DNA from 4 places in the Peteryoungia algae genome. Region 1 is predicted to be linked to each of the others. Evidence: predicted binding sites of a transcription regulator. Region 1 holds the regulator's gene; each other region holds the start of a gene.
The links. Region 1 encodes PhoB, which activates phosphate uptake and scavenging genes when phosphate is short. Its sites were predicted from a motif close to TGTCATNNANCTGTCAT; they were not measured.
Positions count from the first base shown of each region.

Region 1 (7,834 bases):
GTGCGCTTCTGACATAAAACGGCAATGTCCAGAGCTGTCGACCGAATATGTTGTTGTTTTTCAACGACTATCTTTGTCACAAATGTTTCACCCAACTGACATAAAAGCGTGAGCCTAGAGCCGCTAGAACGCAGCGGTCGACGCTTGGCACTCGCCGCGACGGCCGCAAAGACACACAAGCCCATTCCGGGAGATGATCATGAACGCTCTGAAACTTTCCGTAGCTGCCTTGGCGGCCTCCGTGGCCTTCGCCGGCGCTGCTGTAGCCCGCGACCAGATCCAGATTGCTGGTTCCTCCACCGTTCTGCCCTATGCCTCTATCGTTGCCGAAGCCTTCGGCGAGAACACCGACTTCGGAACTCCGGTTGTTGAGTCCGGCGGTTCTGGCGCTGGCCGCAAGAAGCTCTGCGAAGGCGTGGGCGAGAACACCATCGACATCGCCAATTCGTCGTCGCGCATCTCCAAGTCTGACATCGAGCTCTGCAAGACCAACGGCGTGACCGACATCCAGGAAGTTCGCATCGGTTACGACGGCATCGTCTTTGCCTCGGACATCAATGGTCCGGAATATGCCTTCACCGCCGCTGACTGGCACAACGCTCTCGCGGCCAAGGTCGTCAAGGACGGCCAGCTGGTCGACAACCCCTACAAGGCCTGGAATGAAATCCGCGCCGACCTGCCGGCTCAGCCGATCCTGGCCTTCGTTCCGGGCACCAAGCACGGTACCCGCGAAGTGTTCGACACCAAGGTCATCATTGCTGGTTGCGAAGATAACGGCACGTTTGAAGCCCTGAAGACGGCAGCCGGTGGCGACGAAGACAAGGCTGAAGAAGGCTGCATGGCGCTCCGCACCGATGGCGTATCGGTCGACATCGACGGCGACTACACCGAGACGCTCTCCCGCGTCGACGCCAACAAGAACGCGATCGGCGTCTTCGGTCTGTCCTTCTACCAGAACAACACCGACAAGCTGCGCGTAGCAACCATGGGCGGCGTCGTGCCGTCGGTCGAAACCATCGCCAAGGGCGAATACCCGGTTTCGCGTCCGCTCTACTTCTACGTCAAGAACGCGCATCTCGACGTCATCCCGGGTCTCCAGGAATACGTAGAGTTCTTCGTCTCGGACGAAATGGCCGGCCCGGATGGCCCGCTGGCTGCCTACGGTCTCGTTTCCGACCCGGAACTGGCCAAGACGCAGGAAGCCGTCAAGGCCCGCACGCCGATGGCGCCGCTGAACTGATCTGACGCAGCGACCGGCGGCACGAAGCGTGCCGCCGGTTTCTTTCTGCTGGGGAAATGGCGGGTAACATGAACGCGAGCATCATCGTCCTCTGTATTCTAGTGCTTGCGGCACTCGGCTTCGTTCTCGGCCGGCGGCAGGCTCTTTCCGTTTCGGCCGCACGCGGCACGAAGCTTCACTCTCTGCCCGGCTATTACGGACAGGTCGTCGGCCTTGTCACGGCTGTCCCGGCTCTGTTGTTGCTGATGGCTTGGCTCTTCATTCAGCCGGCAATCGTTGAAGGCCGCATCGCGGCGACCATTCCCGACAGCATCGTGCCCGAGGGTGGTGCCCAGAGTCTGGTCATGGCGGATGTCCGGCGCATAGCGGATGGTCTGAGCGCTGTCGAGGCTCGCGCTGCCGAGGCCGGTGCCGACGTCAATGTCGAGGCGCTCGACGCCGGCAATGTCCGCGCTCGGCTCGCCGAGGTCGGCGTTGCTCTCGGCTCAGACGTGCCGGTGGAAGTTTTCGAGGCGGCCAAGTCTTACCGTAGCCAGTCCGATTTCGGTCACCTGCTGATGACGATCGCCGTGCTGGCGCTTGCCATTGCCGCTTTGCCGCTGGCCTATGTCCGCATCAACCCGGAACTGCGCGCACGCAATCTGAGCGAAAGTTTCGTCAAGACGGTGCTCCTCCTCTCGTCGCTGGTCGCCATTCTGACGACCGTCGGGATCGTCGGATCGCTCGTCTTTGAAACCTACGTATTCTTCACCATGTATCCGGCGAGCGAGTTCTTCTTCTCGACCGTCTGGAACCCGCAATTCCGTGGTGGCTCTGAACTTGGCATCCTGCCGCTGCTCTGGGGCACCTTCTACGTCTCCATCATCTCGCTGATCGTCGCTGTTCCGATCGGTCTGATGATCGCGGTCTATCTGTCGGAATATGCCGGTCCGACCACCCGCAGCATCGTCAAGCCGGCAATCGAAGTTCTGGCGGGCATTCCGACCATCGTCTACGGTCTGTTCGCCCTGGTCACTGTCGGTCCCTTCCTCCGTGATTATTTCGCCGAGCCCCTCGGCCTCGGGACGTCTTCGTCTTCCGTCCTGACTGCGGGCCTCGTAATGGGCGTGATGATCATCCCCTTCGTCAGCTCGCTGTCGGACGATATCATCAACGCCGTGCCGCAGACTTTGCGCGATGGCTCTTACGCGCTGGGCTCGACCCAGTCTGAGACGATCAGGCAGGTGGTTCTTCCGGCGGCACTTCCGGGCATTGTCGGTGCGATCCTGCTGGCCGCGAGCCGCGCCATCGGTGAGACCATGATCGTGGTTCTCGGAGCCGGTGCATCTGCCAAGCTCGACATCAATCCCTTCGAGGCGATGACCACGGTAACGGTCAAGATCGTCAGCCAGCTGACCGGTGACACGGAATTCGCAAGTCCCGAGACCCTCGTCGCCTTCGCCCTCGGCCTCACCCTCTTCGTCATCACCCTCGGCCTCAACGTCGTGGCCCTTTACATTGTCCGCAAGTACCGGGAGCAGTACGAATGACCGATCTCACCGCTATCGGAGCCCCGATGCCTGCGGAAAAGAAGTCGATCCTCACGGTCGATGATCGCACGCGCAACCGCAACAAGGCCGAAGTCCGCTTCCGCATGTGGGGCAAGGCAGCCGTCACCTTCGGCATCGTTGCACTGATCGGACTTCTGCTCTCCATCATGTCGAACGGCTTGTCCTCGTTCCAGCAGACCTTCGTCACGCTGGACGTCTATCTGGATCCGGCAAAACTCGACAAGGCTGGCAATCGCGACCCGGCGGACATTGCCAAGGTCACCACGTTTGGCTATGCGCCGCTCATCGAGCAGGCCGTGGCCAGGGCGCTGGAAGACAAGGGACTTGCTGCCGAGGGCCTGACGCCCAAGGCTGCTGCCGAGCTCATCTCGAAGGAAGCGGCCGCCGATCTGCGCCGCTTCGTCATCGCCGATCCCTCCGTGATCGGCCAGACCTACCCCTTCGACTTCCTCGCCGGTGGCCGTATTGACGGCTACTACAAGGGTCGCGTGACGATGGAGAGCGCGGCTCTCGATCGCAATGTCTCGCCGGAACAGCTCGTTCTTGCGGACAATTTGAAGGAAGCCGGCATTCTGGTGACGAAGTTCAATTGGGGCTTTTTCACCGCGCCTGACGCATCCGATACGCGTCCGGAGGCCGCAGGCCTCGGTGTCGCCATCATCGGTTCAGCCTATATGATGCTGATCGTGCTGGTGCTGTCGCTACCTCTCGGTGTCGCGACGTCGATCTATCTCGAGGAGTTCGCGCCGCAGAACTGGTTCACCGACCTGATCGAGGTCAATATCGCCAATCTCGCCGCCGTGCCCTCGATCGTCTTCGGTATTCTGGGCCTTGCCGTCCTGATCAATTTTGTCGGCCTGCCGCAATCGGCTCCGATCGTCGGCGGTCTCGTTCTCACGCTGATGACGCTGCCCACGATCATCATCGCCACCCGCTCGGCACTCAAGGCCGTGCCTCCGTCGATCCGCGATGCTGCACTCGGCGTCGGCGCCTCGAAGATGCAGTCGATCTTCCATCACGTCCTGCCGCTTGCCATGCCGGGCATCCTGACTGGCGCGATCATCGGTCTCGCCCGTGCGCTCGGTGAAACAGCGCCGCTGCTCCTGATTGGCATGGTTGCCTTCGTGCGCGAATACCCGGCCGGTCCGCCGGACGGCTTCTTCCAGCCGGCCTCCGCTTTGCCGGTCCAGGTCTATAACTGGACCCAGCGTGGCGACCCGGCCTTCGTGGAGCGTGCCTCCGGTGCGATTATCGTGCTCCTCGTGTTCCTGATCCTGATGAACCTGATCGCAATCATTCTTCGTCGCCGCTTCGAGCGTCGCTGGTAAGGAGTTATATGATGATGAACAATCTCGCGACCAAGATGACCACGACGAAAGCGCCACCCATGACTGAAAGCAAAATCACCGCCCGCAACGTGCAGGTGTTTTACGGTGACAAGCACGCCCTCAAGGACGTCAACATCGACATCCGCCCCCGCTCCGTTACGGCCTTCATCGGACCGTCGGGCTGCGGCAAGTCGACCTTCCTGCGCTGCATCAACCGCATGAACGACACGATTGCGAGCTGCCGCGTCGAGGGAAACATCCAGATCGATGCGGAAAACATCTACGACCCCAAGGTTGACCCCGTGCAACTGCGCGCCAAGGTCGGCATGGTTTTCCAGAAACCCAACCCCTTCCCGAAGTCGATCTACGAAAATGTCGCCTATGGTCCGCGCATTCACGGCCTGGCCCGCAACAAGGCCGAGCTGGACGAGATCGTCTCGATCGCGTTGCAGAAGGCCGGCCTCTGGAATGAGGTGAAGGATCGTCTCGACTCTGCCGGGACCGGCCTCTCCGGTGGTCAGCAGCAGCGTCTCTGCATCGCGCGTGCCGTTGCCGTCAGCCCCGAAGTCATCCTGATGGATGAGCCCTGCTCGGCGCTCGACCCGATCGCGACTGCAAAGGTCGAGGAGCTGATCCATGAACTGCGCGAGAACTTCACGATCGTGATCGTAACCCACTCGATGCAGCAGGCCGCCCGCGTTTCCCAGCGCACGGCTATGTTCCACCTCGGCGAGCTGGTCGAGGAGAACGACACTGACAAGATGTTCACCAACCCGGATGACCAGCGCACCCAGGATTACATCATGGGCCGCTTCGGCTGAGCCCTGACGTCATTCACGGTTGAACTCAATTTCAAGGACGTTTCAAATGGGCTCCTCTCACATCTACTCGGCCTTCGACGAGGAACTGAAGTTCCTGATGCGCCGCATCTCCGAAATGGGCGGTCTTGCGGAACAGATGGTCGCCGAAAGCGTGCGCTCGCTGGTCAATTCCGACGCCGCACTTGCGCAGAAGGTCATTTCTGACGACGTCGTCATGGATGCCATGGAACGCGAGATCGGTGACAAGGCGATCGTGACCATCGCCAAGCGCCAGCCGGTCGCATCAGACCTGCGCGAAATCATCGGCGCTCTTCGCATCGCTGCGGACCTCGAGCGTGTCGGCGATCTCGGCAAGAGCAACTCCAAGCGTGTGGTGGCCATTCAGGCGACCGGCGTTCCGCGCAAGCTCGCCCGTGGCCTCGAACATCTCTCGGACCTGGCGCTTGCCCAGCTCAAGGAAGTGCTCGACGTCTATACGACGCGCTCGGCCGAGAAGGCCAAGTCGATCCGTGATCGCGACGAGGAAATCGACGCAATCTACACCTCGCTGTTCCGCGAACTCCTGACCTACATGATGGAAGATCCGCGCAACATCACGAGCTGCACGCATCTTCTGTTCTGCGCCAAGAACATCGAGCGTATCGGCGATCACGCGACGAATATCGCGGAGACGATCTATTACATGACGACCGGCGCACAGCCGGAAGGCGAGCGCCCGAAGGAAGACCTCACCTCTTCCGTCGGTGCGATCACCGAGTGATGTTGGCCAGCGAGGTTGGTTTTTGATGCAGCCGAAGATAGCCGTGGTGGAAGACGAGGAGGCCCTGTCGGTCCTCCTCCGTTACAACCTTGAAGCCGAGGGATACGAAGTCGAGACGATCCTGCGGGGGGACGAGGCAGAGATCCGCCTGCAGGAGCGGGTTCCCGATCTCTTGATCCTCGACTGGATGCTCCCGGGCGTCTCGGGCATCGAGCTCTGCCGGCGCCTGCGTGTGCGCCCCGAAACCGAGCGCCTGCCAATCATCATGCTGACCGCCCGTGGCGAGGAAAGCGAGCGGGTTCGTGGCCTGGCGACGGGAGCAGATGACTATGTCGTGAAGCCCTTCTCCACGCCGGAACTGATGGCTCGCGTCAAGGCCATGCTGCGGCGTGCCAAGCCCGAGGTTCTCTCCAGCGTCCTGCGTTGCGGGGACATAGAGCTCGACCGTGAGACACATCGTGTTCATCGCAAGAGCCGCGAGGTTCGTCTCGGTCCGACGGAATTCCGGCTCTTGGAATTCCTCATGGCCTCCCCGGGGCGCGTCTATTCCCGGTCTCAGCTGCTGGACGGTGTCTGGGGACATGACATTTATGTCGACGAGCGCACCGTCGATGTGCATGTCGGCCGCCTGCGCAAGGCGCTGAATTTCTCCAACATGCAGGATGTCATTCGCACGGTTCGCGGTGCGGGCTACTCCATGGAAGCCTGAACCGGCTTGCCAGACGATCGAAGGGGCCGCGCGGATCATCCGCTGCGGCCCCTTTTCCTTGTTGGTGCGGGCGCCAAAAGAAAACGGGCCCCGAAGGACCCGTTGGATGTCTCTGTCTCTGGCCGAGGGATCAGCGAGCCTTGCGGCGTTCACTGACCGGCTGATAGGCGAGCTTTGCATGGTAAGTGCAGTAGGGCGCGCTGTCGGCGATTTCGCAGCCGCAGAAGTGGAAGTCGTCCTTCATCGGATCGCCGATCGGCCACTTGCAGGTCCGCTCGGTCAGTTCCGTCAGTGCCAGGCGGCGCGAAATCGGAACAACCACGTTCAGGGAACGCCGAACTTCGACCTCTTCGTAGGCCTCGACCTCGATCTCTTCCTTCAGCATCGTGGCGCCTGCAGCGCGGGTGACGGTGCGGGTGGTCGTGCTGGCTGCCGGGCGGTTCTGGAAACTTGCCGGACGCTGCGTCTGTGCAGGGCGCTTGGCCGGACGTGCTGCAGACGAGTTGCCGCCTGCCTTGGCGCGACCCGGAAGGTTAAGCCGGTGCACTTTGCCGATTACGGCGTTTCGGCTTACGCCGCCCAGTTGCGCTGCAATCTGGCTTGCGCTCAGGCCTTCGGCCCAGAGGCGCTTGAGTCTTTCAACCCTCTCATCAGTCCAGTTCATGCCATTCATCTCCGCCGCTCGCGTCTGTCATGGCAGAATCCGTCACCGTTGCTTCGAATGAATCCGAAACAAAACCGCCTCGATATTGTCGGTGAGCACTTCCGCCGCATGCAATCTGTTAATAAAATTTAACCTAGAGGTCGGCTGACTCCGTGACAAGAGTCGCGGGAATCATCTGGAATCGATTTCGCGGTTTTCCCCAACTTGCTTCCCGAGTGAGTCAAGTATGCAACAGATGGAATCTTCGCCGGCACTCGTCCTGCGCGTGTTGGCCGAAATCGCTCCAACTGCCGCGATTCCTGCAGAAAACGTTGACATTGCAAGGGTGAGTGGGGATAGTGCCCGCGCCGCCGCAAGGCGGCATTTTTAATTTTTTCGGAGCCTCGTGGAGGCCGCACCGTCCGGTGTGACGGATTGTCGAAAAGGATCGTGAACGCCATGGCCGAAGCTACGCCGCTCTACCAGACCTATAATCGGGCGCCGCTGCGTTTCGAACGAGGCGAGGGCGTCTGGTTGGTGACGGAAAGCGGCGAGCGCTATCTCGACTTCGCAGCCGGTGTCGCCGTCACGTCTGTCGGTCATGGTCATCCGCATGTCGTCGGTGCCCTCAAGGACCAGGCCGACAAGGTCTGGCACCTGTCGAACCTCTACGAAGTGCCGGGTCAGGAGGCGCTGGCCAGGCGCCTGGCGGAGGTCACCTTCGCCGAGCGCGTCTTCTTCACCAATTCCGGCGCAGAAGCGCTGGAATGCGCGATCAAGACT
Region 1 is NZ_CP128477.1:3,747,182-3,755,015, forward strand. Features, by position in the region: gene phoR (phosphate regulon sensor histidine kinase PhoR) at 1-12, shown strand, start outside; gene QTL56_RS17785 (substrate-binding domain-containing protein) at 200-1,240, shown strand; gene pstC (phosphate ABC transporter permease subunit PstC) at 1,309-2,769, shown strand; gene pstA (phosphate ABC transporter permease PstA) at 2,766-4,118, shown strand; gene pstB (phosphate ABC transporter ATP-binding protein PstB) at 4,154-4,939, shown strand; gene phoU (phosphate signaling complex protein PhoU) at 4,986-5,699, shown strand; gene phoB (phosphate regulon transcriptional regulator PhoB) at 5,725-6,408, shown strand; gene QTL56_RS17815 (GcrA family cell cycle regulator) at 6,539-7,072, opposite strand; gene QTL56_RS17820 (aspartate aminotransferase family protein) at 7,511-7,834, shown strand, end outside.

Region 2 (7,834 bases), 1.3 Mb from region 1:
TCGCCGATTGGCGCGAAGGACCAGTTGCCATCGGCCGAGGGATTGATCGTGCCCTGCTCGACGATGTAGCGGACGATGATGTCGCGGTTGGTGTCCGGTCCGACGAAGATCACCTTGTCCGCAGCGATCTCGGGAAACTTGCCACCGCCTCCGGCGCGGTAGTTGTTGGTCGCGACCGCAAACGTCTGGCCCGGATCGATGGGTTTGCCGTCGAACTGCAGGTTGACGATACGGCTCGTTTCCGGGTGCACGGCGACGCCGTCCTTGTCATAGCGCGCGGGTTTGGTCAGGTCGATCTGATAGGTGACGCCGTCGATCACATCGTAATTGTAGGATGGGAAGTCCGGGTTGATGAGAGGCGCATCCTGCGCTCCCGGCTCGATCTGGTTGAAGATGCCGGCCGACATTTCGAGCCAGTTCTTCACCTGTTCGCCAGTGATTGCGACCGCTTGGATCGTGTTCGGATAGAGATAGAGATCGGCGACATTCTTGATCGCGATGTCGCCGGCCGGCACGTCGGTGAAGTAATCCGCACCGCCGCGACCGCCCGCCTTGAACGGGGCGGCAGCCGACAGGACGGGAAGGTCCTTGTGCGGGCCGTCCTTCAGCATGGTCTTGATGTACCAGGACTGTGCGATCGAGACGATCTGGATCGAGGGATCGTCTGCGACCAGCGCGAAATAGGAATAGAGTGGCGCGGAGGTCTTGCCGACCGGCGTGCGGACATAGTCGAGCGTTGCCTGATGTTCGGCCGCGACCGAGGCGATCACTTCGGGCTTGTCCTTGGTATCGGCGACGACCTTGCGGTTCTCGTCGCGGTGGTAGATCGGCCGTGCTTCGCAGGTGAAGTCGACGATCTTCCAGCTCGCGCCGTCCTTTTCCAAGAGCAGATCGATCAGGCCCATATGCGAGCCCCAGAAGCCCGCCATGACGGCCGGCTTGCCCAGCAGCGTGCCCTTGACCGCATCGGCCCCCGGAACCTCTTCGAAATCCTTCGGTCCGGGGAAAACGAGATGCTGGTGGCCGGTGAAGATCGCATCGATGCCTTCGACGCCGGCGAGATAGAGCGAGGCATTTTCCATGCCCTCGCTCTCGCCATGGCCATCGATGCCCGAATGGGAGAGCGCGATGACGATGTCGGCGCCTTCCTCACGCATTTGCGGCACCCAGGCGCGTGCCGCCTGCAGGATGTCGCGCGTCTGCGCGCTGCCTTCGAGGTTCTTCGCATCCCACAGCATGATCTGCGGCGGCACGAAGCCGATGAAGCCCACCTTGATCGGGCTCGTGGCGCCCGAGCCGTCGCGGATCTGTTTCTCGAGGATCACGTAAGGCTTGAAGTAGAGCGCATCCTGCTTCGGATCGGCAGAGAGCTCGCCCTTGGTCAGGTTGGCGCAGACAAAGGGAAACTGCGCGCCGGCCAGCGTGTTGAACATGAAGTCCAGGCCATAGTTGAACTCGTGGTTGCCGAGCGTGCCACAGTCATAGCCCAGTACGTTCATCGCCTTGATCACCGGATGCACGTCCCCAGGCTTCATGCCCTTCTGATAGGCCATGTAATCGCCCATCGGATTGCCCTGCAGGAAGTCGCCATTGTCAATCAGCATGGAGTTGCCGGCTTCCGCGCGGATGGAATCAATCAGGCTTGCGGTGCGCGCCAGTCCCATCGTGTCGTTCGGCTTGTCGGCGTAATAGTCATAAGGCATCACGTTGACATGGATGTCGGTTGTTTCCATCAGCCGCAGATGCGCCTGATTGGCGGAAGCGCGCGCGGCAAACGGATGAAGCGTGACGAGGGCTGCCGAGGCGGCGATGCCGCTGAGGAAAGAGCGGCGGGAAATCGGGTGGAGATCGAGGATAGACGACATGGGGGCCTCACGAAGAACTGGTTCTGAAAGCGAAGGAGGTTAAGTCGCTTTCCAGAGGCTTGCACCTGGAAAATGACAGGGGTGAGACATGGACGGATCCAATGCAACCCATGCTAGATGGTGGTTGAATAGTAGCGCAAAGATTGATTTTGCCCGGCCTGCGAGGTATTATTCTCTTGTCATCGATGGGGGATCGACTCATGCCATGGCTCAACACGGCATTTTTTGCAGGTGCAATCGGCGGAATGTCGCCTGAACTGGCGCGGATCCTGGTTCGTGCCCAGGGAGGGCAGATCGCGGACTGGTTTGAGAAACTTGCGCAAGAGCCCTGGCTCTCGATCCTGGCACCGATAGCCGGTTCGATCGCCATCCTGGTTTTGTTGGGCCTCATCGGCGGGATCGTGGCCCATTACGGCAATGAGCCGAACATCAGCAAGGCATTCGTGCTCGGCGTTGGCGCGCCCGCCTTTCTGCTTTCGACTGCCGGTGCGATTGCCCCGGTCAAGGACGTTGTCAAAGACACCGAGGTCAAGGCCGTCAGCGTGGAGATCGATCCAAAGCCAACGGAGCTCTTGAACTACCTGGGCGAAATACTGGTCACGACGGGGCATGCTCAGGATCTCCCGTCAGAGGCTGCCCTCGCACCTCAGCTGATCTTCGACACGAAGGCGATTGCCGGAGCTTGCCCGGCATGCCGCGTGGAATTCCAGGATTCGTCCGGCAGCGTATTGTCGTCCGAAACGGTTGGAGGCGACAAGGCAACTGTCGTGACGGTACCCGATACCGCAACCTCGGCCATCCTCTCCGGCGTGCCCGATTCCAACAGCGCAAAGTTTTCACTGGAGTCTTTGGCGCCGCCCAGTGCGCAAGAAGGCGATCGCCCGATCTCGGTGGAGGTCACCAAAAGCCGAAACTATCTCAATGACGTCCTGTATATCCTGGGCAACAGCGCAATCGAACCGTTCGATCTCGAATTGAAGGCTGCCGAGGCCGAATGACGGGCGCCCACCTGTCAGGTGTGGCCCAGGGATTGATGGAAGTTCCGGAAATAGGCCGTGATCTGAGCGACCGCATTGGTGCTCTGATCGAATTCCAGCCCCATCTTTCCTGCCCTGTACCAGCGCACGGTGCAGTCGATCCGACCGAGTTCGGCACACCGCACGCAGACCATCGCGCCGCGCTTGGCCTCTATCCACCCTTCGAGTTGCAGCGCCATGCCGCTATGTGAAATGTCGAGAATACGCACGTCCAGCCTCTGGCCGATACATTCCAGCGTGCCTCTGATATGACAGCGTAGGCGTTGGCTTCGACGACCGTCCGGATTGAGTTTGCCAGCAAGCATCTGACTGCGCTCCATCAAAACTGATTGGAAGAAACGCAGGAAATCTCGGTCAGGCGCCTTAACGGCATCTGGCCGAGGTCATTAGAATGCGAGCAGTCACCCTGGCAGATTTAGGGTATTTGACCTGTATTTGCGGGTGTTTACCGTTAATTGCGCTATGGAGGCAGACCTTAGCGCGTGAGAACCGGGCGAACTTCCTGGTGGAAGTTGCGGAAATAGGCGGCGACCTTGGCAATCGAATTGCTGTTGGGCCTGAACATGATGCCGATCCGCCCGCCATAATTCCAGCGAACCACACCTTCGAGCAGGCCGATATCGGCGTTCTCGATGATGACGGGGCTCCCGGCGGCAGCCGGGAACTTGGACGAGAGTTCAAGCGCCAGGCCATTGCGCGAGATGTTGACTACGCGTCCATCGGCTTCCTGCTTGAAGTAACGAACCTTGCTGTCGATCCTGCAGCGACTGCGAGGAGATTTGCGAACATCCATTCCGAGATTATTGCTCATGATGCCGTCCTGATGAGAAGAATGGCGGGAGCTTACGAACAATCCGTAAGAACGGTCTAAATCGGATCATTAGGATTTTCAGGACCTCTGCTCAAAGCCCCACATTGGGACGCTCGATGACCTCGCGCAGCGCAAAGCTCGAATTGATCTTCACCACATGCGGGAGCGCGGACAGCCAGTCGCGGTGGATGCGCTCGTAGTCTTCGAGATCCTTGGCGGCCACTCTGAGTATGTAATCATACTCCCCCGACATCAGGTAGCAGACCAGCACGTTCGGACAGCGTCTCACGGCCGCCTCGAACTCGGTCAGTGTCTTGGCGAACTGGCCCGACAGCGAGATATGCACGATAACCATCATCTTGTAGTCGATCGCCTTGTGCGACAGCCGCGCATGATAGCCGCTGATGACGCCAGACTTTTCCAGCATGTCGTGCCGCCGCGAGCAGGCGGAGGGTGACAAGCCCACCGTCTCGGCGAGCTCGGCATTGGTCATCCGACCATTCTCCTGAAGCGCCTTCAGAATGGCACGATCGATGGCATCCAGTTCCGCCATTCGTAGAATTCCCCGTTATTGGCATGCGTCACGCAAGAAGCTGCGAATTCTGTCGCGCTCCATGCCTCATTTTGCAAGGACATTTTACGGGATCGATGGTTGAATTTTAGCATCTGAAACAAAGCGGCTTCGGCTGCAGATAAAAGAGAGGAACGCTTCATGCGTGTCGGTTGCCCGAAGGAAATCAAAAACCATGAATACCGTGTCGGCCTGACCCCGGGTGCCGTCAGAGAATATGTGGCGCATGGCCATGAGGTCCTGATGGAAACGGGTGCGGGCGCCGGGATCGGTGCCGATGACCACGCCTACATCGCCGCTGGCGCGAAGATCGCAGCCTCGGCCAAGGACGTGTTCGAAAAGTCCGACATGATCGTCAAGGTCAAGGAACCGCAGCCCTCGGAATGGGTGCAGCTGCGTGACGGTCAGATCCTTTACACTTATCTCCATCTCGCGCCGGATCCGGATCAGACCAAGGGTCTGCTCGACTCTGGCGTGACCGCCATTGCCTACGAGACCGTGACCGATGAACGCGGCGGCCTGCCGCTGCTGGCTCCGATGTCGGAGGTCGCCGGGCGTCTCGCGATTCAGGCCGGTGCCACGGCGCTGCAGAAGGCCTATGGCGGCCGCGGCATCCTGCTCGGCGGCGTTCCGGGCGTTCTGCCGGCCAAGGTTACCGTCATCGGTGGCGGCGTCGTTGGTCTGCATGCAGCCAAGATGGCGGTGGGCCTCGGCGCCGACGTGACCATTCTCGACCGTTCGCTGCCCCGCCTGCGTCAGCTCGATGATATCTTCGGTGGCCGCGTGCACACGGTCTATTCGACGATCGATGCACTGGAGCAGGAATGCTTCTCGGCCGACCTCGTCATCGGCGCCGTCCTCATTCCCGGAGCAGCTGCCCCGAAGCTGGTCACCCGCGAAATGCTCTCGGGCATGAAGAAGGGCTCTGTCGTCGTGGATGTCGCCATCGACCAGGGCGGCTGTTTCGAGACATCCCATGCCACGACCCATTCCGACCCGACCTATGTCGTCGACGGCATCGTGCATTACTGCGTTGCCAACATGCCGGGTGCTGTGCCGATTACCTCTGCCCATGCGCTGAACAATGCGACCCTGGTGCATGGCCTGGCGCTTGCCGATCGCGGTTTGCGCGCCATTGCCGAGGATCGGCACCTGCGCAATGGTTTGAACGTGCACAAGGGGCGCATTACCAACAAGCCGGTTGCCGAAGCCCTGGGTTATCCGGCCCATGCGCCGGAAGCCGTGCTGAACGTCGCGTAAGGGCTGCCTCTCCGGTCGCCTGACGTTGCGTCACGTCCGCGCATGTCTCGCGTAAACGCGGCCATCTGGGCCGGCCATCCCATGGCCGGCCCATTTTTATTGGGGGGTGATGCCAGATTCAGTTCGACAGCGTATCGCGGCCTCGCGGACCGAACAGCCGCCGCGGCAGTCGACCGTCGATCAGGGCGAGGCCGGCCACGATCGTCGCCATGCCGATGAAGTGCTGCGGCGCGAGTACCTCGTCCAGGAAGAGCCAGCCAAGCAGGATCGCGCTCACCGGAATGAGGAAAGTCACCAGCATGAGGTTGGTCGCGCCGGCCGAGGCGAGGATGCGGAAGAAGAGAATATAGGCAAGCGCCGTCGAGATCAGCGCGATCGCGACGAGAGCAGCCATCGTCGGCAGTCCCGGTGCCGCGAGGGTCCAGGGCTGTTCGATGACGAGCGCGAGCGGGATCATCAGCATGGCAGACGCGGAGATCTGACCGGTGGCGGTGACGATCGGGTTAATGCCCATTGCCTTGAATCGTCGGCCATAGACGCCGGCGAAGGCGTAGGAGAGTGCGGCTCCGAGAATGGCAAGTTCCGCCATGAAATGCGAGCCGATGCCGGACAGTGCAGACGGCCCGATCATCAGGGCCACGCCGGCAAAGCCGACGATCGTTCCGGCGAGGCGCCCGCCGGTCATCTTCTCGTCGCGCGTCAGCAGATGGGCGACCACGACCCCGAACAGGGGCGTCGTCGCATTGAGGATCGAGGCAAGGCCGCTGGCGATAGTTCCCTGACCCCACACGATCAGCGAGAAGGGGATCATGTTGTTCAGCAGACCCATGCCGAAGAAGGCAAGCCAGATCTTCGGCGCACGCGGCATCGAGATCCCGGCGAGCCTGAGACCGAGGAGAAGTGCCAGAGCGGCAAGGCCGACCCGCGCCGCAACGATGGTGAAGGGCGGCAGTTCCTTGACGGCGACCCCGGTGAAGAAGAAGGACCCGCCCCAGATCACCGAGAGCAGCAGCAGGAGGCTCCATTCTGTCGGGTTCATGCTTCTGTGCTGTGTCATCTGGATGTTCCGGATTGGGCTGGCGGAGCGGGCGGCGCGAGCCGCTCGATTCGACATTGATAGCAGTTGTTGCGGGCCGAGCGGACATGAACATAGGCGATGTCGGGATCGCCGAAGAGTGCCTCCGCCCGCACCATGATCGCCTCGGTCGGCACAACGCTGCCACTGCCATAGACGATGCGATCGTCCGGGCCATATCCGCGCATGATGTAGTCGGGGCTCGCAAGCGCTGGCGGCAGAACCTCCGTCGTCTCGTAGCGCGGACAGGCCACTGCATGCAGAAAGATCGGTCCGGTCTCGGCATAGGGCTGCAGCTTGGGGAAGGGGCGATAGGCCAGCGTCAGATAGGCTTCGCCGGCAGCGATCTCGGCGAGGCAATGGCGGCAGGGATAGCCTCCAGGCGAAATGCGGCGTTCGGGCGCAAGACCGTAGGCGTCGACTGCCCCGGCCCGGTAGGAAGCGGCCTCGGTGGAGGACATTGAAACAAAGCGGACAGCGGTCATGAAAGCCTCTCGGATGGTTTGAAGGCCGCATTCTCACCCCGGCAGCACCTGCGCCGCCACCCGATTCCTGCGCAGATTGTTCATGTCAAAAATGGCGTTTTTCTCTCGCTTAACCTCTGCGCTACATAGTGCGGTGATCCAATTTCGGGTGAGGGGCTCCCATGATTTCCTATCAGTCCGCCGCGGCGGCCGTGCTGGCGCTGTCTGCCGCATGTCTCTTCCAGCCATCCTCGAATCTTCGGGCAGCCGAATTGACCGAGGAACAGGTGCAGGAAGGCCAGAGATTCGTCGTCAACAACGCGATCTTCATCCTGTTTCACGAGGCGGGCCACATGCTGGTTTCGGAGCTTGGCCTGCCGGTGCTCGGGCGCGAGGAGGATGCCGTCGACGCGCTCTCTTCCGTGCTGCTGCTCGGCGCCGAGGACGAGGAGCTCTACACCACCATGCAGGACAGCGCCGATGGCTGGTTCCTGCTGGACGAGGCGAATGAAGGCGGTCCGCAGGAGGACGACTTCATGGGGACCCACGGTCTCGACCGGCAGCGGGCCTATGCAATCGTCTGCATGATGACCGGGGCGAACGGCGAGTTCTTCAAGGAATTTGCTGATTCGCTCGAATTTCCTGCAGAGCGACGGGAAGAATGCGTGCTCGAATACCAGAAGGCGCGCGACAGCTGGATGGGCCTGCTCGCCGCCAACATGAAGGATGGCGTGAAGACGAAATTCGAGGT
Region 2 is NZ_CP128477.1:667,619-675,452, forward strand. Features, by position in the region: gene QTL56_RS03425 (bifunctional 2',3'-cyclic-nucleotide 2'-phosphodiesterase/3'-nucleotidase) at 1-1,865, opposite strand, end outside; gene QTL56_RS03430 (hypothetical protein) at 2,066-2,863, shown strand; gene QTL56_RS03435 (PilZ domain-containing protein) at 2,878-3,207, opposite strand; gene QTL56_RS03440 (PilZ domain-containing protein) at 3,378-3,713, opposite strand; gene QTL56_RS03445 (Lrp/AsnC family transcriptional regulator) at 3,805-4,266, opposite strand; gene ald (alanine dehydrogenase) at 4,426-5,544, shown strand; gene QTL56_RS03455 (DMT family transporter) at 5,663-6,601, opposite strand; gene QTL56_RS03460 (DUF1203 domain-containing protein) at 6,598-7,104, opposite strand; gene QTL56_RS03465 (DUF4344 domain-containing metallopeptidase) at 7,266-7,834, shown strand, end outside.
Region 2: the regulator PhoB is predicted to act here: its motif matches at 1,938-1,954, upstream of QTL56_RS03425 (bifunctional 2',3'-cyclic-nucleotide 2'-phosphodiesterase/3'-nucleotidase).

Region 3 (7,834 bases), 1.1 Mb from region 1:
AATCCGGCGAGGTCGAGCAGTGGGAAGACGATGCCGGCGGAGAGTGCGACCGCTAGCTTGGTGATGAAGCTCCAGGCCGCGAAATAGAGGCCGGAGCGCTGTTCGCCGGAGGCGACCGTGTCATTGTCGATGACGTCGGCCTGGATCGCCGGCGGCAGTGTCAGGTCGAATCCGAGCAGCAGGCCAGTGACGACGCAGACGATCGTGAAGGCGAAGACATCTCCCTCACCAAGGAAGCCGGCAACCGAGAAGACCGCGCAGGCCAGCATCATGGCGAAGCACCAGGCGCGATGCTTACCGAGGCGCCGGGCGGTTGCAACCGCCAAGGGAACGCCGGCGATGGCGCAGAGAAAATACGTGAAGAGCAGAGGCCCCTGCAGGGCCGGCGCACCGAGGCGCTGCCCTACGAAATAGATAAACAGCGAGGCTGGAATGGCATTGGCAAAGCTGTTCAGCAGAAAGGCGGAGGCCAACCGCAGGAACGGGCCATTGGCGCGCAGATGGCGAAACCCCTCCCGCAAGGATAGCTTGCGCCGGGAGAAGTCCACCGGCTCGGGCACGGTGGTTGCGGCGAGCAGACCCGTCAGCGGCAGCATCACGGCAATGAAGACGGCGATCCAGGCGAGGCCGTGAAAACCGATCGCCGTGTCGAGCCCCCCGACGAACGGGAGTGTGATGGCGATCAGCGATCCAATGAGCGTCGCCCCCTCCCGATACGCCGAAAGCTTCACACGCGCCTGGTAGCCGGTCGCGAGTTCAGCCCCCCAGGCCGTGTAGGGCAACAGCGACCAGGTGGAGCCGATGGAGAGCGCCACGCCCCAGAACGCGAGATAGCCGATGCTGGCATCCTCCGGCGGCCAAAACAACATGAAGGCCGCGAGCGCCGTCAGCGGCGTGGAGATCAGGAAAAAGAAACGGCGGCGGCCGAAGCGGGATCGTACGCGGTCGGAAAGCCAGCCGAACAGGGGATCGGTGACCGCGTCGATCAGACGGATGCCGAGCAGCACGATACCGATCGTTGCCAGCGACATGGCGAAGTGATCTGCGTAAAAGGTCGGCAGAACGATGTAAAAGGGCAGCGCTATGGCGGCCATGGGGATCGCCGGCAGGGCGTAAAGCACGAGGCGAGAGGGCGCCGGAGCCTGGTGTGTCATGATATCCCGATCAATTGGCTGTCTCAGACGTCTACGACTTTGCCGCGCTTGCGGTTTTACCGGAACGACGGCAGCGTTCGGAACAGTAGATGACGCTTTCCCAGTTGCGCTCCCACTTCTTGCGCCAGGCGAAGGGTCTGCGGCAGGCGGGGCAGGTCTTGTCGGGCAGATCGCCCTTGCGGATCATCTTCGGCATTTCGCTCCCTCGCTTCCTGCGCTGCAATTCGCATCTGAGGGCTGAGCGGATCACTTCAGGACAATCAAGCTGTTGAAGCTTGCCACCCCCTGCCCCACTTGCTAGCTCGAAGCCACAATCACGGGAGAGACATCACGATGCGAGAACATAAATTTGGCCGGACGGAATTCACCGTCAGCGATATCGGCTTCGGCGCATGGCAGATCGGTGGGTCCTGGGGCGAGGTTTCCGAGGCCGACGGCCGGGCAGCGCTCAATGCGGCCCTCGATGCCGGCATGACCTTCATCGATACGGCTGACGTCTATGGCGACGGCCGGTCGGAAAAGATCATCGCCGAGGTGCTGAAGGCACGCGGCGGCGAGCGGCCGATGGTGGCGACCAAGGCCGGTCGCCGGCTGAACCCGCATGTGGCTGACGGTTACACCAAGGCCAATATCGAGGCGTTCATCGACCGCTCGCTGAAGAACCTGGAAATCGACAGTCTCGATCTCGTGCAGCTGCACTGCCCACCGACCGAAGTCTATTATCGACAGGACATGTTCGAGGGGCTCGAAGAGATCCGCAAGGCCGGCAAGATCAAGCACTACGGTGTCTCGGTGGAAAAGGTCGAGGAAGCGCTCAAGGCGATCGAATATCCGGGTGTGGCTTCGGTGCAGATCATCTTCAACATGTTCCGCCAGCGTGCCGCCAGCCTGTTCTTCCAGGAAGCCAAGCGCCGCAACGTCGCCGTCATCGCGCGCGTGCCGCTGGCAAGCGGGCTGCTTTCGGGCAAGATCACCGCGAGCACACAGTTTGCTGCTGAAGACCACCGCAATTTCAATCGCAATGGCGAGGCCTTTGACGTTGGTGAGACCTTTGCGGGCGTGCCTTTCGAGACAGGTCTCGCGGCGGTCGAGGAAGTCCGCAAGCTGGTACCATCAGGTGCCTCGATGGCGCAGTTTGCTCTGCGCTGGATCCTGATGCATGAGGCCGTCACGGTCGTCATCCCCGGCGCCCGCAATGGCGAGCAGGCCAAAGCGAATGCGGCAGCGTCCGATCTGGCAGCCCTGTCTGCCGATGTCATGGCTGCATCGCGCGACGTTTATGAACGCCTGATCGCGCCGCATGTGCACCACCGCTGGTAAGAGGCGGACGCTCTCAAAAGGACGAGGCCGGGTGAGCGATCACCCGGCCTCTCTTTTATCAAGACGTCGATCCGTCGATCAGTTCGTGCCCCGCAGGTTCACTTCCCAGAACAGCGTTTCGCCGGACGAATCGTCCACACCGTCGTTGTCGGTGACCGCAAAGGCCTTGCCCGAGGCGTCGAAGGCAAAGCCTTCGAGCTTGTCGACCACGTAGCCATTGGTGGCGGCCTTCAGATCCGGAATGAAGTCGTGGACTTCTTCCTTGGTGACGGTCGGAAGCTGCTCGCCGAGCTTGGCGGGCTTCAAATCGGCGACGGCAACTCGGAAAAGCTTCTTGAGCTTGGCGTTGTCGCCGATCTGGTTGTCGCGCTCGACGATATAGACATAGTCGCCGTGGGCGGTGATTTCCGACAGGCCGACCCAGCCTTCAGCGGCCTTTTCCAGCGGATAGCGAACGGCGCCCCATTCCTTGGACTTGGGGTTGTAGGAGAGGAGCTTCACCGAGCCCTTCTCGTCGTCACCCCATTCACGCTGAACTGCCATCCAGAGGGTCATGTCGTCACCGGTGCCGACACTGGTGACACCTTCGAGGCCGAAGCGGGTCTGGCCTGCGAGCAGTTCAACTGGGAGGCCGATCTCGGCCTTGATCTCACCCTTGGCATCGACATTGTAGAGGCCATGGCCGACGAGCTTGGCAGAATCGCCTTCCGAGGCCAGCCAGAAGCCGCCCTTGCCATCCAGCGCGATACCTTCGAGATCGAGCTTCTGGGCAGCAGCGCCGCCGCGGGTGACCGGCAGAGCCGAGGTGATGACGGCCGGCTTCTGCGTTGCGTCGATCGTGTAGATGGTCGGCTGCATCGCATAGAAACTGTCATTGACCGCATAGAGCGTGCCTGCCTTTTCGGCATCGCCGACGAGGCCAGACAGAGCGCCCCAGCCGATCGGTGCACCATCGACCATGGCCGACTTCAGCATTGGATAGGCAGGCGTGCCTTCAGCCAGCTCATAGAGCATGACATGCGAGCGCGGGCCGCCATCTTCGCCGAGGTCCACCTCGTTGGCGGTGACCAGCAGGTTGCGCGACGGAATGGCAACGGCGCCTTCCGGCGACACACCGGACGGCAGAAGCTGTGTCAGTTCCGGCTCGGCGCCGGTGTCCTTGTAGACTGCGGCGATCGAGGAACGCTCGGACAGAACGAAGAAGTAGTTCTGATCGCCGAAGGTTGCGACTTCCAGGCCTTCCGGCTCGACGCCCTTGGACTTGGCACGCTTGTCGGGAAAATGACCGATCTGGGCGATGGCCATTTCCAGCGACGGACCGGACTCATAGGCAACCTTGCCGGTCTTGTCGAAGATGGTGAAACTGCGCGAGCCACCGTTCCAGTCGCCTTCATTGGCAATAACCAGACGGTTGTCGTCGAGCCACTTCACGGCATCAGGCTCGCGCGGAACGCCTTCCCTTGTACCGGTGAACTTGAGTGCTCCATCCGACTTGGTGTCGATACCTTCAAGGTCGACCGTACCGGCAGAAAAGTGGGCCTTCACGTCACCGGTCTTGCCGTCGACGATGGCAATGTGGTTGTTTTCCTGCAGCGTCACTGCGATTTCGCCGAGGCTGTTGATCGCGACGAATTCCGGTTCCGGATCCTCAGGTGCAATCTCGGCAAGATCGGTCAACGCGACGCGCTTCATCGAGCCGCAATCAGCAACGCCATCATTGAGCGACAGGATGACGAGGTCACCGGCCGGCATCTGCGGCAGGGCGCCATCGTTCAAGTCTTCGTCACGCTCGTTTTCGATGGCGATGGCGATGAATGAGCCGTCCTTGGCCACGGCGACCGAATCCGGCTGACCGCCGATATCGCAGGTGGCATCGACAGCCTTCGAGGCAATGTCCACGATCGCGAGCTTGCCCGACGGGCTGGTAAAGTTCTCGGAGGTGTTGACCCCGACGAGTACCTTGCCGCCAGCGACAGCCACGGAAGTCGGCTCGCCGTCCATCATCACAGCGCCCGCAGCCTTCGGTGCCCTGGCGTCCGTGATGTCGATGAAGCCGATGCCACCGAGCGGGCTGTCGGAGTAGATCAGTGTGTTGCCGTCTTCCGAGGCGGTGATGATCTCGGCAGAGGTGGTGGTCAACTTGTCCTTGTCGGCCGGCAAATTGGCGGCGACCGGGAAGGCGGCAATGCGGTTGAAAACCTGTTCGGCAGCGGCCGGCAGGGCCACGGATGCAAAAAGCGCCGCCGTCAGGGCGACGCGGGAGAGACCATGGGTCATCGGGAAACCTCCAGTATCCAGAAATGGAACAAGAGGTTTCTGGGGCAGTCGGGTGACAGTCGGATGACAGATTGGCGGTCGTCCGACGAATTCCTGCCGGATATCCCGATAAGCTGTTCCTATAGGTTGCTGTTCTCGAGACCTGTCATTGGGACGCCGGCGATGCTTCCTTGCCGGCCTCGCGCAACATCAGGAAGAGTGAAGCCCCGAGGATCAGCAATGCGCCCAACCACAGATAGCCGCTCGGCGCATAGCCGAAGACCAGCCAGCCGGCAAAGACGTTGAGCGGGAGCTTCAGGTCGTCAAACGGCTGAACATAGGCCGCGTCAGCGGCATTGTAGGCGAGTGTCAGCAGATATTGCCCAAAGGCCGTCAGCAGACCGGCGGCGAGCAACAGCCAGAGGGTGAGGCCTTCCGGCACGGCGAAGCCACCGGCAACTGCGAGCCCGGCATTGATCGGCGTCAGCAGCACCAGCAGCCAGACCGTGACCGTTTCCGGTGCCTCGTAATGCGTGAGGTTCTTCATGATCAATGAGGAACCGCCCCAGAGCAGGGCCGAAAAGACCGGCAGGAGGGCGGCCAGGGTGAAGCTGTCCGACCAGGGCTGGAGGATGATCATCGCGCCGACGAAGCCCGTCAGCGTCGCAAGCCAGCGGTCGCGGCCGACGGTCTCGCCGAGAAAGAGGCGTGCGCCGATGATGATGAAGAAGGGCGAGGTCATGACGAGAGCGATGGCCTGCCAGATCGGGACGGTGGCGAGGCCCGTGACCCAGGCCTGCACGCCGAAGGCGGCCAGCAGGACCCGCAGGATGTGGCGCACCGGATAGTCGGTCTTCATGGCACGCAGACCGAGCCGGAAGAGCAAGGGGAGAGAGAGGACGAGGGCAAAGCCATATTGCCAGAAGGCTGTTGAGGCCGGCGGGAAACCGAGCGTCATGGCAAGCCATTGCGTGACGACGTTGAGAGCGGCGAAGGCGACGCCCGCCAGAACCATGAAACCGGCGCCGAGGACGGCCCGGGAGCGCAAGAGCGAAACGGAGCTCTGATTCATGTCATTTTTCCTTTTCCAAAGGACCAACACAAACCAGGACAGATGAGGACGACGAAAAGCGCACCCGGACGGGCACGGATCTGCGCAGCAACGCCTCCGCGATCCGCAACGAGCGGAACAAGGGCGTGGCCTGACCTCATTCTCTTTCATCCGGACTTTAACCGTCGGCTCCGGCTTTGCACCGGATCTGCTGACCCTGCCTTTCGCGAATGAAAGGCAGGCGCTCGCGGGCTTCGGGTCTCCCCGTTACCGCCGGTGGGGAGTTTCACCCCGCCCTGAGAACGAATGCCGGTACAACCGGCGCCTCACAGATAAGACAGGTCTCGCTGCAGCGCAAGAAGGGCAAAAAGAAAGCCCGGCACAAAGCCGGGCTCACCAGTATGTCAGCTGACCATCGGCACCGAAGGGTGCGACGGTCACGACGGATCAGCTGTTGACAGCGTCCTTCAGGCCCTTGCCGGCCGTGAACTTCGGAACGTTGCGAGCCGGGATGTCGACTTCAGCGCCGGTGGACGGGTTGCGGCCCTTGGAGGCTTCGCGACGGCCAACGGTGAAGGCGCCGAAGCCAGCGAGACGAATGTCGCCGCCGTTCTTCAGTTCAGCCTGGACCGTTTCAAAAACGGCATCAACGGCAGAGGCAGCGTCAGCCTTGGTGAGGCCAGCCTTCTCGGCGACCGCGGATACGAGTTCGTTCTTGTTCATGTTTCCACCCTTTCTGATTGGTATGAAACGACTCAAATGATTAAGTCGGGCGGAGAATACGAAAGCTTCTGCCCTTCGCAACTCAAAAGCACCTGAAAGCCCCGGAAAACAAGCCTTTCACGCGGCATTTCACAAAAAAGGCTGGCATAAATGCCAGCCTTTTTGTCGGTTTTGGAGCTTTGTGGCTCACTTATGGCAGATTTGCCTCAGTGAGCGATGGTTGCACCGGTTTCATCGGTGCCGTCGACCACGCCGATCGCCGGCGTTTCAACGGTTCCATCCCACTCGATCGGCTCGGGGACACGGACCAGGGCGTGCCTGATAACCTCGCCCATGCGCGACACCGGAACGATCTCCATGTTGTTCTTCACATTGTCCGGAATGTCCGCCAGATCCTTGGCGTTCTCTTCCGGAATGAGAACCTTCTTGATGCCACCGCGAAGGGCTGCGAGCAGCTTTTCCTTCAGGCCACCGATCGGCAGGACACGACCGCGCAGGGTGATTTCACCCGTCATGGCGACATCCTTGTTGACCGGGATGCCGGTCATGATCGAGACGATCGCCGTTGCCATGGCAACACCTGCGGACGGACCATCCTTCGGGGTCGCCCCTTCCGGAACGTGAACGTGGATGTCGGACTTGTCGAAGCGCGGCGGCTCGACACCAAAATCGACGGCGCGCGAACGGACATAGGATGCCGCTGCCGAAATCGATTCCTTCATCACTTCCTTCAGGTTGCCGGTGACCGTCATGCGGCCCTTGCCGGGCATCATGACGCCTTCGATGGTCAGCAATTCTCCACCCACTTCCGTCCAGGCCAGACCCGTGACAACGCCGACCTGGTCTTCGCCCTCGGCTTCGCCGTGGCGGAAGCGCGGAACGCCCAGATATTCGTTGATGTTCGCACCGGTCACGGCAACCGAGGTCACCTTGCCCTTGATGATTTCGGTCACGGCCTTGCGGGCGAGCTTCATCAGTTCGCGTTCGAAGGAGCGGACACCGGCTTCGCGGGTGTACTGCTGGATGATCGCCATGATCGCCGAATCCGCCACGGAGAATTCTTCCGGGCGCAGGGCGTGTTCCTTGATCGCCTTGGGCAACAGGTGCCGCTTGGCGATTTCGAGCTTTTCATCCTCGGTGTAACCGGCAATGCGGATGATCTCCATGCGGTCCATGAGGGGACCCGGGATATTCAGCGTATTGGCAGTCGTGACGAACATGACATTCGACAGGTCGTATTCCACTTCAAGATAGTGGTCCATGAATGTCGAGTTCTGTTCCGGATCCAGCACCTCGAGCAGGGCCGACGACGGGTCGCCACGGAAGTCCA
Region 3 is NZ_CP128477.1:475,258-483,091, reverse strand. Features, by position in the region: gene QTL56_RS02465 (MFS transporter) at 1-1,154, opposite strand, end outside; gene QTL56_RS02460 (DUF2256 domain-containing protein) at 1,186-1,350, opposite strand; gene QTL56_RS02455 (aldo/keto reductase) at 1,488-2,474, shown strand; gene QTL56_RS02450 (esterase-like activity of phytase family protein) at 2,553-4,751, opposite strand; gene QTL56_RS02445 (DMT family transporter) at 4,897-5,802, opposite strand; FMN riboswitch at 5,937-6,089, opposite strand; gene hupB (DNA-binding protein HupB) at 6,229-6,504, opposite strand; gene lon (endopeptidase La) at 6,711-7,834, opposite strand, start outside.
Region 3: the regulator PhoB is predicted to act here: its motif matches at 4,804-4,820, upstream of QTL56_RS02450 (esterase-like activity of phytase family protein).

Region 4 (7,834 bases), 2.1 Mb from region 1:
TTTTCCGTCGAACTGCCGCTTACCATCGTTGCCGAGCGTCGAAGGCAGAAGGAATTGCCGGCGACGGTCAAGGATGCCCGGGTGCTCGTCATCGACGACAACGCCGTCAATCGCCGGATCGTCACCGAGCAGCTCCAGATGTGGGGTTTCGACGGCCTTGCGGTTCCCGACGGACCGACCGGCCTGCAGATCCTTGGCGCGGCGCATGCGGAAGGGCTGAAGATCGACGCCGTCATCATCGATTACCAGATGCCCGACATGAATGGTCTCGATGTGGCGCAGGCGATTCGCAGCGATTGCCGCTTTGACGGGATCGCCCTGATCTTCCTCACTTCCATGGACATGGTGGGCGACGACCGTCTGTTCGAAAGCCTCAAGGTTCAGGCCCATCTGATGAAGCCGGCGCGGGCGAACGTATTGCGCGGGGCGATCATCGATGTCGTGCGCACCGCCCGTGTGCATGGAGTCAACTCCAAGCGCCTGCGACCTTCGCCACAGCCGGTTCTCGCGACCCGCTCCTCCGCACTGCCGGCCGAACCCGCATCCGTCGAAAGCGGCTCGGTGGCAACGGGCCTCAGAGTGCTGATTGCCGAGGACAATGCCGTCAATCAGATCGTCTTCCGGCAGATCCTCACCGGAAGCGGGATCGCCTATCGCATCGTCGGCAATGGCGAGGAGGCGGTCGAGGCTTGGTCAAGCGAGCCGCCGGATCTGATCCTGATGGATGTCTCGATGCCGGTCATGAACGGCCATCAGGCGACGCAGGCGATCCGATCGGCGGAGCAGGGGACGGGGCGCCGGATACCGATCGTCGGCGTTACGGCACACGCGCTCGACAGCGATCGCGAGGCCTGCCTTGCGGCGGGCATGGACGACTATCTGTCCAAGCCGATTTCGCCGGAACTCCTCCTACGCAAGATCGAAGAATGGAGCGGCAGGCCGGTCGCCGCTCTCGTTCGAGCCGATGGGTGATCAGGCTGCATGCCTGATGCCGCAGAGCATTTCCCGCTTGCCGGCGAAACCCGGACGCCGCTCGACGTCGAAGCCTGCCGCGATGAGATTGCGCCGCACGAAGCCAGCCGCGGCGTAGGTCGCAAAGCTGCCGCCGGATGTCGTCGTGTCAAAAACCCGCTGCATCAATTCGGCCGACCACATGGCACTGTTGCGAGATGGCGCGAAGCCGTCGAGGAACCAGGCGTCGAAAGCAAGGGAACTGGCCGAGAGATTTTCGAGCGCATCGCCGCAGACGACGGACAGCCGCGTCTGCGCATCGAGATCGATTTCCACGACACCGGAAGGATCTTCGGGCCAGAGGGTGACAAGTGCCTGACGCTCGGCATCTATCTGCGACCAGCGGGACAGGGCCCGGTCGATCTCACCGGCCTGCATGGGCAGGAGTTCGAAGGATACGAAATGGAGATGAGCGCCGGGCAGACGGTGCTCCTTCCACTGGCGCCAGGTCTCGCAGGCGTTCAGCCCGGTTCCAAAGCCCAGTTCGCCGATGGTGAATTGCTGCGTCTCCCGCCAGCGTTCCGGCAGGCCGTTTCCGGCCAGGAAGACATGGCCGCATTCCAGCCGGCCATCGGTCTGGCAATAAAAATGATCGCCAAAGGCTGTGGAAAAGGGCATATCGCCGTCATGCCAAGTGAGCGGTGCCTGAGCGTCGCCAGTGTCCGGTGTGGAATTCGAATGGGTCATGACCATGTCCGATAAATCGGCAGCGATGTCAGGTCAATTGCAGGCAGACCTCGTGATCGTCGGCGGCGGTGTCATGGGCCTCTGGGCGGCGCTGAAAGCCGAGCGCCGGGGCATCGATACGATCCTGATCGATGGCGAAAGAACCGGTAGCGGTGCCAGCGGCGGGCTGCTCGGCGCGCTGATGGCCCATATGCCAGATCGCTGGAACGAGAAAAAACAGCTGCAGTTCGACGGGCTGGTTTCGCTGGAGGTCGAAATTGCCGGTCTCGAATCCGAGACCGGCTTGTCGGCGGGCTATCGCCGCTGCGGGAGGCTCATCCCTCTGCCGAAACCGCATCTGCGGCCGATCGCCGAACGGCATTCGCAGGAAGCCGGGACGAACTGGCGGCAAAGGGGCCGTGTCTTCGACTGGACCGTGATCGAGGAAAGTCCCTGGGCCGGCTGGCCATCACGCAGTTTCTGCGAGGCGGGCCTGGTGCACGACGGCTTTGCTGGACGCGTGTCGCCGCGCGCGCTCATTGCAGCACTGCGGGCTCGACTGGAGCAGACGGCGCGCGTGCGTGTGCTTGAAGGCGTCGCCGTGCAGTCGATCGATGCAGGCGCCCGGAGGCTTACGCTCGCCGATGGTTCTTCGGTCGGCTTCGGAAACCTTCTGGTCGCAGCCGGTGTCGGATCCTTCCCGCTCCTCGACACCCTCGGGCCGGCACTTGCCAAGCCCCTTGGCCGGGGCGTGAAGGGGCAAGCCGCGCTGCTGAAGGTGGATCTCGTGGACGACCTGCCACTACTCTATCTCGACGGGCTTTATGTCGTGCCGCATGAAGGTGGGCATGTCGCAATCGGCAGCACCAGCGAGAACCAGTTCAGCAATGCCTTTTCCACGGATGGGTTGCTCGATGCGCTGATCGCCGAGGCGCGACAGCTGGCGCCTGTGCTGGAAACGGCCGCCGTGGTCGAGCGCTGGGCGGGCCTTCGGCCCAAGGCCGTCGACCGCGATCCGATGGTCGGACCCCATCCGGAGCACGGGCACATTCACGCGCTGACCGGCGGCTACAAGGTCAGCTTCGGCATTGCCCATCTGCTGGCGGATGCGGCACTCGATGCGATCGCCGGACGCGCGCTTCCCCTGCCTGACAGCTTCTCGTTTGCCCATCACCTTTCCGTGGCTGATCATCGCGTAGCCGGTGAGGGATTTGCCGAACGACCCTGAGCTGACAGGGCTTCGCTGCCCGGCAGTCCCGGGTGCGCCTTTCCCGCTTCGTGATACTGTCATGCAAATCACCTATCCACCGGGTTGAAACGGCATTTGCTAAAGTGCCGAAGCGGGCCAGTGCGAGGTGCTCGACATGCGTTATGCCATCTGCTTTACACCGCCTGCCAATGATCCGCTTGCCGAGGCCGCGGCGCGGTGGCTTGGCCGCAACGTGTTTTCCGGAGAGGCAGAAGAGCATCCGGGGCTCAAAGGGCTCGGCGTGCACGAGATCGCATTTCATACCGCCCTTCCGCGCCGGTTCGGGTTCCATGCGACGTTCAAGGCGCCGTTTCGCCTGAGCGAAGGATCCACGGAGTCTGCGCTGCTGCGGCAACTGATGCATTTTGCGGGTCGCATGGACCCTGTGATGCTCCAGGGGCTCGCTGTCGGTCGCATCGGTGACGTCTACGGACTGATTGTCGAGCGGCCATGCCCGTCCATCGACTATCTCGCGGCGTCGATCGTCCAGACCTTTGACGGTTTCCGTGCCCCGCTGTCCGAACGAGAGATCGAGCGACGCAATCCCGAGCGGCTGTCGGCCCCGCAATTCGGCAATCTCAGCCGCTGGGGCCATCCTTATGTGATGGACGAATTTCGTTTCCACATGACGCTGACGGGGCCGCTTCTGGCACGGGATTTTCCCCGAATCGAGCAGGCTTTGAAGGCGCATTTCGATCCTGTTCTGGCCGGGCCCGTCATGGTGACCAATCTCGCGCTCTTCGTCGAGGCGGAGCGCGGCGCACCGTTCACCGTGCATTCGCTGCATCCGCTCGGCCGGGTTTCGAGCCGCAGGATCGCCTGACGTCTTCGCGCTGCAATATGCGCTGCGTTTTCCATCTCGACAGCTGCCGTCGTCGCCAATAGCCTCGCGTCAAGACACGAGAGGTGAACCGATGACGACTGCTCCCTATCCCCGCGACCTGATCGGCTATGGCCGCAACACTCCCGATCCGAAATGGCCGGGCGAGGCCCGGATCGCGGTACAGTTCGTGGTGAATTATGAGGAGGGCGGGGAGAGCTGCATTCTCGATGGCGATCCGGCATCGGAGTGCCTCCTCTCCGAAATCGTCGGCGGGCAGCCCTGGCCGGGCCAGCGCAATCTCAACATGGAATCGATCTACGAATACGGTTCCCGTGCCGGTTTCTGGCGGCTCTGGCGCCTGTTCACCGAGCGCCGTGTGCCGGTCACCGTTTATGGTGTGACGCTCGCCATGGCGCGCAACCCGGATGCCGTTGCCGCCATGAAGGAGGCGGACTGGGAGATCGCCAGCCACGGCTATCGCTGGCTCGAATACAAGGATTTTCCTGAACATGTCGAGCGCGAGCATATCCGCGAGGCGGTGCGACTTCACACGGAACTGACCGGCTCTCATCCGCGCGGCATGTATCAGGGCAAGCCTTCTGACAACACGCTGCGCATCGTGATGGAGGAGGGCGGTTTTATGTATTCTTCCGACAACTATTCCGACGACCTGCCGTTCTGGGTGCCGGATCTGGAGGGCAAGCCCTTCCTGATCATCCCCTATACGCTCGAGACGAACGACATGCGGTTTGCTACGCCGCAGGGCTTCAATTCCGGCGATCAGTTCTTCACCTATCTCAAGGATGCCTTCGACGTGCTCTACGAGGAGGGTAAAAACGGCAGCCCGAAGATGATGTCCGTCGGCCTTCACTGCCGGCTCGTCGGACGCCCGGGACGGGCAGCGGCGCTGGCGCGGTTCGTGGATTATGTGACTGGTCACGAGAAGGTCTGGCTGCCGAAGCGCATCGAGATTGCCGAGCACTGGCACGCGCATCACAAACCGGCCTGGTGAGATCCCGCTTACGGACTGTGGTCAGAGCTCTCCGCCAGCAGCCAGTCGCGCAAGACCGCGGCTGGTTCGGGCAGATCGGCGCCTGACAGCAGCCAATAGGCCTTGTCTTCATCGGCGGGCTCGTCAAACAGGACCTTCAACGTGCCCGCGGCCAATTGATCGGCGATCAGCGCGGTCGGGCAAAGGCCAATGCCGAGGCCTGACAGCACCGAACTGACCAGAAGGTTGAAATCGGCATAGAGAGGTCCTGTGGGCGTTGGGCCCGCGACGCCGCGAGCCGCCAACCAGGCGTGCCAGGCAGCCTCGGTCGCATCGTGCAGCAGATGCTGCTTCAGAAGGTCGGCCGGCGTGATGATCGGCCCGTGCTGGTCGAGGTAAACCGGCGAACAGGTCGGGCGAGTTGCGGCCTCCAGTATACGTTCCGCCCTTCCCGGCGGTCGCGTGCCGTGGCGGATCAGGAGATCGGTACCGGCCTCGTCCGGCGTCAATGCGCCGAGCGGATAGACCACCGATACCTGGATCTCCGGATGCGTGGCACGAAAACGGGGGAGGCGGGGTCCAAGCCAGTGGTTCACAACGGAAGGCTTGCAGGCAAGGCTGACGCGCAGTCCGCTGCGGCGGGCCGTCAGACGTTCTGCCGCGCGAGCGATATGACCGAGGCCTTCGGAGCAGGCGGCCCCGAGTTCGCGACCATCTGCTGTCAGTCGCACGCCGCGCGTGCGGCGCTCAAACAGGGCAAGCCCCAGCCAATCCTCCAGCGCCTTCACATGCTGGCTGACGGCCGCCGCCGTCATGCCGAGTTCGGTTGCGGCCTGCAGGAAACTTTCGCGGCGGGCGGCGGCCTCGAAGGCGCGGAGTGTGGGAAGCGGTGGGAGTTTCATCACTTCATGACTAAGCCAGACTTGGTCATGGGGCAAGAAGAGAGCCGGTTGTCTTGGTGGGGCAAGTGGGGCAACTTGCCTCTCTCTAATCCTGATGCGCATCCCCGGAGCCGCCATGTCGCCCCTCAACGCCACTATCCCCGTTCCCGCCGATGCTGCCGAGCGTCGCGCGGTGAAGCCCGTCGTCTGCTATCCGGTGGAAGCACTTGAGGCCCCCGACATGAGCGTGCTGGAGCGCGCCCGGGCGACGATGGAAAAGGTCGGCGAAGTCATCGTGCCGCCGCGCGAGGGAAATACGTTCGAGGTGCCGAAGGGGCATTTCTTCCGCATCGTCAGCGTCGAGGGGCCGCAGGTAGGAGACCTCAACCTCTGGAACGCCAACGACCTTTCCGAGCGGTTCTTTTCCGGCAAGACGCGGGCGCTTCATGCCACCCATGTGACCACCGGCAACCGTCTCTGGAGCAACCTTCCATCGCTGCGCCCCATGGCGACGATCAGTCACGATACGCTTGGCTGGTATGGTTTCGACGAATTCGGCGGAGGCGTGCATGACGTGATCGGCACGCGCTGCGACCCCTATACAAACCGGCTCTTGTCCGGCGGCGACTATCACCATTGCTGCCATTCCAATCTCTGCCGGGCGCTTTCGCATCACCAGGGTATCGACATCAAGTCGGCCGAACCGCATGTGCATGACGTATTGAATGTCTTCATGTGCACCGGTTTCACCCGCGACACGCAACAGTATTTCATGAAGGCGAGCCCGGTGCGTCCTGGCGATTTTCTCGAAATCTTCGCCGAGATCGATCTGCTGGGCGCGCTCTCGGCCTGCCCGGGCGGTGATTGCAGCACGAGCCATTCGAGCGATGTGGCGGCATGCTATCCGCTGAAGGTCGAGATTTACCGGCCGGATATGGCGCTGCTGGCCGGTTGGCCGTTCCCGGAGCGGAACGGCTACCAGCTGCAGGTCTGAACCTGGCAGAGCCTAGATCTGCTTTGCGCTGCCTGGGCCCGCCACGCGCCCTCTGACGAGATCGGCCATGAGAGCCGTGACCGGCAGGGCGGTTGCCATCAGGAAGGTGAGCCTGAAGGCGTGCGCGATCAGCGACGGATCGGCCCTTGCGAGTTCGACGTCACCGAGATTGAGGGCAAACAGGCTCGAGATCGCCGAAGCACCAGTCACGAAGCCGAGGTTGCGCGACAGGCCGAGCAGGCCCGACAGCACGCCGCGCTGGTCTTCTGCCACGGTTTGCATGGTCACGGTATTGCTGGCTGCGAGAAAGATCTGGAAGCCCGGCGTGAGCAGGACCAGAGCAAGGCCATAGCCCCAGAGGCCGAGCCACTGCGGCAGGAGGGCGAGGGCAATCAGGCCGGCGACGATCTGCGCGAGGCCGGCCGGCAGCATGCGGGCCGCGCCGAAACGATCGGTCAGCCGACCGGCCGGCAGCCCCGACAGTGCAGCCGTCAGCGGCCCGACCGCCATGACCAGCCCGATCGCGGATTCGTCGAGGCCGAGCCCGAGCGACAGCATGTAAGGCCCGACGACGAGCGTCGACATCATGACGGTGCTGATAAAAAGATTCATGGCCAGTGACAGACCGATCCGGCTGTTGCGCAGAAGGACGATCGGCACCAGCGGGCTTGTGGTCACCATCTGGCGCCAGACGAACAGGGCGGCGAGCACGGCCGTGAGCGGGAAAAGCATCCGTGCATCGAGCACATCCCCCGCCGACGTCATCGACAAGGCATAGGCCGACAAGGCCAGGGCCAGCAGGAGGCTTCCGAACCAGTCGATCGCTGCAGACGCCGTTGTTTCGCGCCGGGGCTGGCGGGAAAAAACGATGACGGCCATGGCGAGAAGCATAAATGCCACGAGGCCTACGGTGACAAAGCCGGCACGCCAGCCATAGTGCTCGATGGTGATGCCGCCGAGTGATGGTCCAAGTGCAGTGCCGACCGCCGACATCGTACCGAGCAGGCCCATTGCCGACCCCGTTCTCTCCCTGGGGACGACTGTGCGGATGATCGAGATTGGCAGTGCCATCAGAACGGCGCCGCCGAGACCCTGGAAGATGCGGGCGGCAATCAGGCTCGACAGTGTCGGAGCGAATGCGCAGGCCAATGATGCAAGGGCGAAGACGGCGAGGCCAAGGATCAGGACCCGTATGTGTCCCAAGAGGTCGCCCAGCCTG
Region 4 is NZ_CP128477.1:1,683,127-1,690,960, reverse strand. Features, by position in the region: gene QTL56_RS08315 (response regulator) at 1-972, shown strand, start outside; gene mnmC2 (tRNA (5-methylaminomethyl-2-thiouridine)(34)-methyltransferase MnmC2) at 973-1,698, opposite strand; gene QTL56_RS08305 (NAD(P)/FAD-dependent oxidoreductase) at 1,697-2,905, shown strand; gene QTL56_RS08300 (DUF1045 domain-containing protein) at 3,042-3,749, shown strand; gene puuE (allantoinase PuuE) at 3,841-4,761, shown strand; gene QTL56_RS08290 (LysR substrate-binding domain-containing protein) at 4,770-5,642, opposite strand; gene QTL56_RS08285 (urea carboxylase-associated family protein) at 5,758-6,615, shown strand; gene QTL56_RS08280 (MFS transporter) at 6,628-7,834, opposite strand, start outside.
Region 4: the regulator PhoB is predicted to act here: its motif matches at 2,952-2,968, upstream of QTL56_RS08300 (DUF1045 domain-containing protein).